Regions from separate parts of the Paenibacillus sp. N3/727 genome, predicted to be linked through region 3. Evidence: riboswitches for the same ligand, from Rfam matches in the RefSeq annotation. Region 3 holds a riboswitch; each other region holds the start of a gene.
The links. Region 3 has a riboswitch for cyclic di-AMP ahead of MNQ98_RS11680 (C40 family peptidase). Riboswitches for the same ligand answer to the same signal wherever they lie in the genome.
Positions count from the first base shown of each region.

Region 1: it holds a riboswitch for cyclic di-AMP, as region 3 does, so the genes downstream of both, MNQ98_RS28310 (hypothetical protein) here and MNQ98_RS11680 (C40 family peptidase) in region 3, are expected to answer to the same signal.
Region 2: it holds a riboswitch for cyclic di-AMP, as region 3 does, so the genes downstream of both, MNQ98_RS25105 (TrkH family potassium uptake protein) here and MNQ98_RS11680 (C40 family peptidase) in region 3, are expected to answer to the same signal.

Region 1 covers NZ_CP093336.1:6,067,446-6,070,722, forward strand. The annotation lists gene MNQ98_RS28305 (hypothetical protein) at 1-265, opposite strand, end outside; cyclic di-AMP (ydaO/yuaA leader) riboswitch at 382-545, opposite strand; cyclic di-AMP (ydaO/yuaA leader) riboswitch at 875-1,077, shown strand; cyclic di-AMP (ydaO/yuaA leader) riboswitch at 1,181-1,348, shown strand; gene MNQ98_RS28310 (hypothetical protein) at 1,472-1,882, shown strand; gene MNQ98_RS29980 (potassium-transporting ATPase subunit F) at 2,049-2,105, shown strand; gene kdpA (potassium-transporting ATPase subunit KdpA) at 2,136-3,277, shown strand, end outside.
Region 2 covers NZ_CP093336.1:5,393,784-5,397,060, reverse strand. The annotation lists gene MNQ98_RS25110 (CPBP family intramembrane glutamic endopeptidase) at 1-904, opposite strand, end outside; cyclic di-AMP (ydaO/yuaA leader) riboswitch at 1,181-1,323, shown strand; gene MNQ98_RS25105 (TrkH family potassium uptake protein) at 1,386-2,729, shown strand; gene MNQ98_RS25100 (potassium channel family protein) at 2,746-3,277, shown strand, end outside.
Region 3 covers NZ_CP093336.1:2,586,020-2,589,296, forward strand. The annotation lists gene MNQ98_RS11675 (endonuclease MutS2) at 1-493, opposite strand, end outside; cyclic di-AMP (ydaO/yuaA leader) riboswitch at 1,104-1,244, shown strand; gene MNQ98_RS11680 (C40 family peptidase) at 1,252-2,121, shown strand; gene MNQ98_RS11685 (GNAT family N-acetyltransferase) at 2,269-2,541, opposite strand; gene MNQ98_RS11690 (hypothetical protein) at 2,671-3,003, shown strand; gene MNQ98_RS11695 (carbohydrate ABC transporter permease) at 3,260-3,277, shown strand, end outside.

The DNA of each region.
Region 1 (3,277 bases), 2.9 Mb from region 3:
CCGTCAGTCCCTTTAATCGCATAAACACAGACGACCAGCGCACAAGATCCGCATACTCTCTCGTATCCGGCAGTGCATACTCCGCATAGCCAGAAGCACCGCTACAAGATATTTTAAACAATCCACAGTTCGTACTCTTATCGTTCCACGGAATATCCTGTTCAGCCGAGTTACCGTCAAAACGGAAAATCTCCATATAACGTATCGTAGTTTCGTGTAGTTTATGTTCCGTTAATTGCGGTAAAGAGTCTGTTATTTTAGCCATCTCACAGTCTCCTTTTCTAGGGTTCAATTGCAGCACAAAAAGCCTGAAAGAGCAGAGAAACCCGCTCCCCAGGCGCTGAATGCGGCACAATCGTGCCACCTAAAGTATGATGGGTCGTGTTCTCTCCCAATACGCTTACGAGGTTAGCTGTCGGATTCGGGCTTGAGAGTGCCCTACCCTGTGCTTGCGCAGCAAGCTCTAAGGATTCACCCCATTCACCATTAATTATGGTGAGATTGGTTCCCCCGCCTCCCTTTCGGGAACTCAGCGTGTAGATTATATGGTTAAAGTTGGATGAATCATACGTCATTGTCCCTTTCAAAGTAAATGTTCATTTATGGTCTATAAATTCAAAATATCGACGAAAAAGCCAAAAGAAAACGTGTACATTAGGGCTTGACATCGATTATCCATACAAATGCACAGTATTTTACCACTTTACGAAAAATTAACGAAATACAGAGAAATACAGAGTATGAAGCAGTATTCGGGTGATCGAACTTCTTTCCCGCAGCTATCCGGTTAAAAAACACCTCAAATGTGCCTCTCCCTCGATTTACATTACGAACCGCCAGACGTATGATACGAATCATGAATTGAACAATGTTTTCTCATGAATCGCTGAATTCCCTTGCTAGGCAAGGGAAACGGGGGAACCAAACAAGGAGATGCGCCAGGTGGTGTGAGAGCCACCATTGAACATCTCCAGGGGTGAATCCTGATCCAAAGACTCCATGAAATTCGGATCAGGTAGGGCGACTCTCACCGCCCGAATCCGACAGCTAACCTCGTAAGCGTTGAGTTAAGCAGTCACGCATTTAATTGACGCGGTCTGCTCACAAGGAGAGGATGATGAAGCTTGTGATCGAGAAACACGACCACAGGGCTTGATGCCTCTGTGGTTTTTTACAAAATGCTTTTTATTCGCTGAGTCCTTGAATGGAAAAGGAACGGGGGAACCAAACGAGAGACGTGTATTTCTCTCAGGGGTGAATCTCATCGGCAGGATAACTGCCTATGGGTAGGGCGACTCTCACGCCCGAATCCGTCAGCTAACCTCGTAAGCGTATCGAGAGAGGCAACGATTGTCGTGTGCAAGGCACGGTGTATTTCACTGTGTCATCAGAAGCCACGGGAAGAGTGACTCTCCTTCCCTGTGGCTTCTTTTTTGTTGCCTTCTCTTTCTAGTAATCAGGAGGAGAAAACATGGAAAAATTGCAAGATCTGATCATCGTATCCGCTCCAACCAAGGCAGGGGAGGAATTCGTAACCCAGCTTATTCGAAATAAAATTCCGTTTGCAGCCATTGTGAACAACCGGGCAGAGCAAGATCGTCTGGATAAGCTTGGAGCCAAAAACATGATCTTGATCGACACTACTGATGAACAAACCTGGATCATTCCCGAGTTTTCCGTCAGCAAGGTGTTCCTGTTTGAAAGCAGTCTGAACCTGTGCTGCCGTTATTTGCGGATTTGCCGTACATGGACCTCAGATCCGATCTATGTCATCACTCATTCAAGCAATCCAAGATTAATTTATAAAGGACTTGGCGCAACAATCGTGCTGCACACGAACCATACCAATGTTTCCTTCTTAATTTCATCACTCGTCAGCTAGCCACTATTATTTATTAAATATGTTTTGGAGGGATTGACATGCAGGATCTGTGCATGGTGCTCATTCTAGGAGGAACTTACGCACTGTTCACCTTGTTTTTATCCTGGTGCGGACGCGTGGTCAATGAACCGGAGGCTGATAACCAATGATCATCATTATGGCATTTATGATCTTTATTTTTCTGTATTTGATTTACGCGCTGATTCACCCGGAAAAATTCTAGGGGTGTTATTGAAGGAGGAAGCAATCAATCATGGGCATTGTACAAATTGCCATCGTTATTCTGGTTCTGGTGCTGCTCGTTAAGCCTCTCGGAACCCATCTGTATAATGTGTTTCGCAATGAAGCCAACGGCACAGATAAATGGTTCTCCTGGGCGGAGAAACCGATTTTCGCATTGATCGGGCTTAAAGAACGCAAGGGTATGAGCTGGAAAGTATATGCGATCAGCTTTGTGATAACCAACATCGTGCTGGTCGCGGCCGGTTATCTCATTCTAAGGCTACAAAAGATACTGCCGTTCAATCCAAACGGGATCGACAACATGGAGCCGACGCTATCGTTCAATACCATTATCAGTTTCATGACCAATACGAACCTGCAGCACTACAGCGGTGAATCGGGTCTCTCCTACTTCTCTCAGATGGCCGTCATCACCATGATGATGTTCACATCCGCTGCTACCGGACTGTGTGTCGCGATCGCATTTATTCGAGCGATTACCAGCAAAGGTACAACAATAGGCAACTTCTTTGAAGATTTTGTTAAGGCACATACACGAGTATTGATTCCACTAGCCTTTGTCGTGGCTATGGTGCTCGTTGCGCTGCATGTTCCACAAACCTTGAAACCTACCATTAATGTAACGACGCTTGAAGGCGCCGAGCAGCAAATTTCAGTTGGTCCAGTGGCTGCACTGGAATCCATCAAACATCTAGGCACGAACGGCGGCGGACATTTCGGCGTCAATTCGTCTCATCCGTTTGAAAATCCTAATCCGCTGACTAACGTAATCGAAATTTTATCAATGTGGTGTATTGCGGCGGCTCTGCCTTACACGTTCGGTTTATTTGCAAAGAACCGCAAGCAGGGCTGGATTATTTTCTCAGCCATGATGGTTCTGTTCATCGGATTCCTGTCACTTGCCTACATGTCTGAATCCAGCGGCAATCCGGCGATGAATCGACTTGGAATTGATGCTTCCCAAGGCAATATGGAGGGCAAAGAGGTCAGGTTCGGTATTGCCCAGTCTGCTCTGTTTACGACCGTAACCACAGCGGCCACAACCGGATCGGTCAATAACATGCACGATACGCTGACACCGCTTGGCGGTATAACACCGCTGTCTCTCATGATGTTGAACTCTGTCTTCGGCGGAAAAGGCGTCGGTCTGAT
Region 2 (3,277 bases), 2.8 Mb from region 3:
TCAGCATTTGAATAACAAACAACAGTAAAGCAAGGAAAATACCCCTTTTAAATGAAGTGTGAGCACTGGTTTTTACACTGTAGACGATTGCCAGAACGCCTAAAACCAGTGTAAACAATCCGTAGCCCAGCAATGTAAGCAAGGTGGCGTTAAGAGTCTGCTTCTCCACATAGGCGGTGTGAGCACTAGGAACGGAAAATACAGGCTCGTACGAACGCAGTTGGCGGTCTTCAAAGGAGAAGTTCAGCTGAAGACGGGAGTCACCGATCTTAGCTTCCGGGTCCTCATATTTCAGACCAGGTTCCCCTTCGCCAGTAATTTGTTCAAGCTTGGACGTATCATAACCCGCTCGGTGAAGCCAAGGTGCAGCAAGCGCCTCCTTCTCGGCTAGCGATATGCCGCCTTCGATCATCAGGAGCATCTGCGTTCGTACGCCGCCCATCTGCAGCATGGCCCCTTCGTAACTGGAGCCGGCTATATCATAGGAAAATCCGGCGATACCCTTGTTCTGCATATGTACATCCACATTTAAAGCTGTCCCATCATTTTGATCAAACCTTACTCGATAAACATCATAAGGATACTTGCTTTCGAACTTTTTGTTATATTCGGTCAGCAACTTTTCTTTGGATAGGTATCCGTACACATCGGAGCGGGATTGATATGTAACGAGAGGTTCTTTACCTGGTGCGATGCTGTACTGCAGCTGTTCCTGTACGAAGCGTTCAGCGGCCTCTGCCGCTGCCTCTTTGGTGATCATCTCGGGAGCTTTTACCTCTAGCGTGTCAGAGGCAGTAGACGGGAATACCTGAAAAATTAGAAACAGAATCAGGCCGATTGCCCCGAGCACCATTAAAGGTTTTTTGTTCGACTGAAGTTTAAGGGGCTGTCCTGCTTTATTCATGTCATTCCTCCTTGGTAATAGGGGTTAGAAACCGTTCGAGACGTTTCTTTCATGGAGACATAAAGTCAATATAACATAGATATGAAAGCTGCAAACGGCTTATCCATTCAAAATTATGAAAGATACGATGAAAACGAAGGAAAGATTTCGAAAACCTCAGAAAACCATGTGCTACTACTCCTGAATATGCCCAATTTCGTTCTTTTTTAAGTTAATTTACGTTAAAAGCGGCTTTGGGTTCTTAAGGGTATTGCGTTATAATCACATCATGTTAATTGAATAGATCAGCCGAATTTCGTAACGAAAATGGGGGAACCATTTAATTGGGGTGAATTTCTCTGCAGTATAGCAGTGAATAGGGCGACCTGTGATATGCCCGAATCCGTCAGCTAACCTCGTAGGCTGCAGCACAGGAACCCAAACGCGTAAGGCATTGGATTTCCAGTGTCTTTTTTTCTTTGACTTTTTTGAAGAGGTGAATATGTTGACTTCCAAATTATTTTGGCTCCGCTTGTCGCCACCGCAGATTCTTGTTATGGGGTTCGGAGGAATTATCACGATTGGAACCTTGCTCCTAATGCTGCCGATTGCCAATACGACAGGGGAACCGCTGAACTTTATGGATGCCTTATTCACTGCGACATCCGCGACCTGTGTTACCGGTCTTGTGGTGGTGGATACAGGGACATTCTTCAGTTCCTTCGGACAGGTAGTCATCATGCTCCTGATACAGATAGGCGGTTTGGGTTTCATGACCATGGCCACGCTGTTTGCGCTTGTATTAAAGCGCCGTATTTCATTAAAAGATCGTCTTGTCCTGCAGGAAGCGATGAATCAGTCATCGATGGAGGGTATCGTCCGACTAATCCGCAGGGTTCTGCTGTATTCATTGGTGATTGAAGCTTGTGGAGCACTGCTGCTGACCCTTCGCTGGGCATTTGATATGCCTTTCGGGAAAGCTTTGTACTACGGAATATTTCATGCAGTAACGATGTTTAACAATGCGGGATTTGATCTGTTCGGTCATTTTGGAAGCTTGACCGGGTTTGTGTACGACCCGCTTGTCAATTTTGTGGTTATGTTCTTGATCGTATCCGGAGGAATTGGTTTTATCGTTATGGCTGATCTAGTTGATTATAAAAAAAACCGCAAGCTGTCATTACATTCCAAGGTGGTTTTATCCATGACAGGCGCGCTTATTTTGATAGGGGCAGTTGTCATATTCATATTTGAATTCACGAATCCGAAAACATTAGGATCGCTGAATTGGGGCGGAAAAATTCTTGGCTCCTTCTTTCAATCGGTCACGCCGAGAACAGCAGGAGCCAATACGCTCGATATAACCGGTTTGCGTCAGGCTACACAGTTTTTCATAGTTATTCTGATGTTTATAGGAGCTTCCCCGGGATCAACGGGGGGCGGGATTAAAACGACGACATTTACGATGATGATCGCTGCTGTCATTGCTATGATGCGGGGCAAAGATGAGATTGTGCTGTTCCGGTATCGGCTGGTTCAGGAACGGGTTCTTAAAGCCCTGACAATTACGCTGCTTGCTCTGTTGCTGGTAATCACCGTAGCCATGATTCTTTCAACGACAGAAGATAGCAGCTTTCTCTCTATACTGTTCGAGGCAACATCCGCGTTTGGCACAGTGGGTCTGTCGATGGGATTGACACCGCACTTGTCATTGTTCGGAAAACTTCTGATTAGCATTACGATGTTTGCGGGACGACTTGGGCCTCTAACGCTTGCATATGCATTAGGCCCTAAAAAGGGTAAGGAATTGTATCGTCATCCAGAAGGAAAAATGATTATTGGATAAGGAGATTGGCTGAGAAATGAAAGCGAAGCAGTTTGTGGTAATAGGGCTCGGGCGATTCGGATCAAGTCTGGCGCTTGAGCTGATGGATTTAGGTTATGAGGTACTCGGGATCGACCGGGATGAAGAAGTGGTCGAGGATATGAGTGAGTTCCTCACCCATACCGTGGTTGCCGATGCGACGGATGAGGAAGTACTTAAATCACTCGGAATACGGAACTTTGATTGCGGCATTGTAGCAATAGGTGACGAGATCCAGACGAGTATTTTGGCGGCAATTCTTCTGAAGGAGTCAGGTGTAGCCACCGTCGTTGCCAAGGCAATATCCGTATTGCACGGCCGGGCATTGGAAAAGCTGGGTGTTGACCGGGTAATTTTTCCGGAGAGAGATATGGGAATAAGAGTTGCGCATCAGCTTGTTACGCCGAACCTTCTGGATTACATTGAACTTTCCAAGGACTACCGGATCGTGGAAATGACGGTGACGGACTGCATGGATGGCAAAACACTTAATGAACTGAATACCCGTGTCCGTTACGGGATCAGTGTTG
Region 3 (3,277 bases):
TGACTCGCTCTTCAGATACAGCGATTTTTTTGCGGACTCTCGCAAGTTCCTTACTTGCACCATCAACAACACGGCCGCTATAAATACAGCGTTCGATTTCTGAGAGCAATGAAGGGAGTTCATACATTGAAGAGGCGTATGAGGCTACCATTGGAGCAATTTCGCTCTTGGTGGCCATATAACGTATGAGCTGTCTGCAGCTGCGCAGAAATTGCTGAATATGGCCGAAGTCGCGTTCAGTAAGCACATAACCAGTCCCGAGCAGTTGCTGGACAGGTTCTATCCCCTCTAAGGAAGGGATCGGTATACTTGCCCCTGCACGGAGCAGTGTACTAGCTTCAGAAGTTTCATCCAGCCTAAGCCGGATTGCTTTAATCTGGGTGAGAGGGGTCATCTCACGAATGTGATTTTTCCCGAGATATGAGACGGCAAAGCGTTCCAGTTCGGTTTGGACCTTGTCGTATTGCAGCAATTTCATTGTAGCTAAATTCATTTGGGATCAAACTCCTTTGTATTGGTGTATATTTGCCTGAAAGAGCCCGTGAAAAACAAAAAAAAGGCAGAGAATGAACGTAGGTTCACTCTCTGCCTTTAGTCAGTCCGCCTTGAAGTTGATCGTCTCCACAGGAAATAAAGCTGCCAGCACTTACTGTACGCAGTCCTATTTACCAAAAAATCCGTGCTGAACTCAGCACGGATGAAAAGACGCCAAAACAGGATAGACCTCCCGGGCTTCAATTGATATCCGTTGTTCTTAACTAATTACACAGATGGAAAAAACCATAAGAAAATAAACATAGCCTTTTCAGGCCATGAAAAAAAGGAATTTTCCAATCGTATGAAATTTGGTTAGTTAAGAACGACCACCGACATCAAAATCTCTCCTTATTAAGAGGGTATGACATTAATATACGGTTTACTTTTGGAAAAAGTCAAGCTAGAATTCCCATGGGAAATTTTATATGTGACTAAATAGTAATATAAGTATCGAAAAAGTATCAATTCCGCTCCAAAAGTTACAATCTGTTCATAATTTCATAAAATAGACACAATTTCGACCTATATCAAAGAGCTGGGTATGTTACTTTAAAATAGTTAGCTTGGTTTATTTAGTGCTGAATCCAGACGAGCATAACGTTTGGTACGGGGGAGCTTTATATGGGGTGAATGTTTCTTCTTGTAAACTAGGAAATACCTCTTTCCGAATCCGTCAACTAACCTCGGAAGCAACAGGGAGGATAACATAACATCATGAATAACTTACTGAAATCGGTATTACTTTCAGGGGCGATTGTCGTCTCAACATTAGTTCTTAGTCCTGACTACGTGAGCGCTGCTACTTCTTCAATTAAGGTACAAATTAACGATTCCTTAGTTTCTTTTCCAGACGAGCAACCTTTTGTTGACAGTAAAGGATTCACTCAGGTACCTATTCGAATGATTGCAGAGAAGATGGGCTCTACCGTTGAGCATGAGAAGCTTAGTTCTTCAAGATCCAAAGTAACGATTAAAAAGGGAAGCAAGACTATCGTACTCAAATCCGGCTCCAATATAGCTTTAGTTGGTTCTAAGCAAGTTGTAATGGACACAAGCATGCGGGTCGTTGATGGCCGTTCTTTTGTGCCTGTTCGGTTTGTCTCGGAAGCGTTCGGCTATTCTTTGAAGTGGGATTCTAGAAATAAAATTGCGATCATCAGTACTGATGGCAAAAATCATGCTCCTGCATGGACAGCACCAGTACATAACAGCTCCAAAGGAAATCAGGTTGTTTCGATTGCTAAGCAGTATCTTGGAACCAAATACATATGGGGAGGCGCCTCGCCATCCACCGGATTTGATTGTTCCGGTTATGTGAAATATGTGTATGGCAAGATGGGTGTCAGTCTACCTCATAGCTCCGTATCGATGCATAACAATTACGGAACTCCAGTGTCAAAGAGCAATCTAAAACCAGGGGATCTCGTATTTTTCATTACCAACAAAGTTTCAACATCTCATGTAGGCATTTATATCGGTGACAATAAATTTATTTCTGCCACTAGCAGCGGAGTAACGATTGCCAGCATAAACAGCTCCTATTGGGGACCTAAATATAACGGCGCAAATCGGATTTTTAAATGATCTCTCATAACAAAAAAAGGGGTTGTCTTCTGGTCATCTGTGATGACTTTCGGGACAGCCCCTTCTTTACGTCCATACGACAAATCTTTTCCCAAATTAGGAGACGCTAAAAGACTAAATCGTTTTTTTATTACGAAAACAGAACATTTATTGTAATACATCACGATCTTCTGGAAACTTGTCGAAATGATGCTCTGCATAAGAACAAGAAGGAATAATCTTCAGATTCTCACTGCGGGCGTGGCTGATGACTCCACGGATTAGCTGCTCTGCAATTCCTTTTCCGCGCAGCGATGGGGATACAAATGTGTGGTCGATACTGATGACCTGAACTCCCATCGGTGAAAATGAAACCTCGGCTGTTGTAGTTCCTTTCTCCTCGAAATAAAAACGCCCATTCTCTGATCTCATTTCGGACATATAATCTCCTCCTTTATTGGGACTACTTTACCCTAATCTGCCTGCCCTTAAACGAAAAACAAATAGGCATACACCCTGTATCTGGCATATGCATACAATGAGGGTAAGGACGATTAAAGGAGTGAACATATGACAACAACATACCCGAGTCACCATGTCGTTTACCAATGCGATGAACATACCGCACATTCGATGAAACAACATATGGAAAAAGTACATCATGCGATGAAAAACGTGGTTAATCGAAAAGTGCAAGTCCACACGGTGCACAATGAGATTATCGTGGGTGTCGTAGTAGGGGTGGATGTGAATTTTGTGTATTTGAGTATGGATCCACCTGATAGCATGCGTGGTTTCTATCCAGGATTTTCCCCCGGTTTCAACCCGGGACCTTATGCGCCTTTCAATCCTATTCTACCGTTGGCCTTGTTTAATTTGCTGACAATAAGCCTGCTGTTATAAATAGGTCCGCAGGATGGAAGGAATTGCAACCAGAACCTGCGGAAATCCCGCAGTTTTTTGGTTTTTTTTCGAAGAAACGCTCTTCATCCTTATGTAGGATGCCAGATACGTTTCTTCTTGCGGTAATAAATTGACGTATAAAAAAAACAACATATTCCGGATTCGTCCACATAACCATTTACAGAATGGATTAGAGCGAGCGTGCATCCATTCGTCATTCAATCCGGATCTCAATCTAGAGAGGAGGAGGGGCTGTTTGTCATCCACCCCAGAA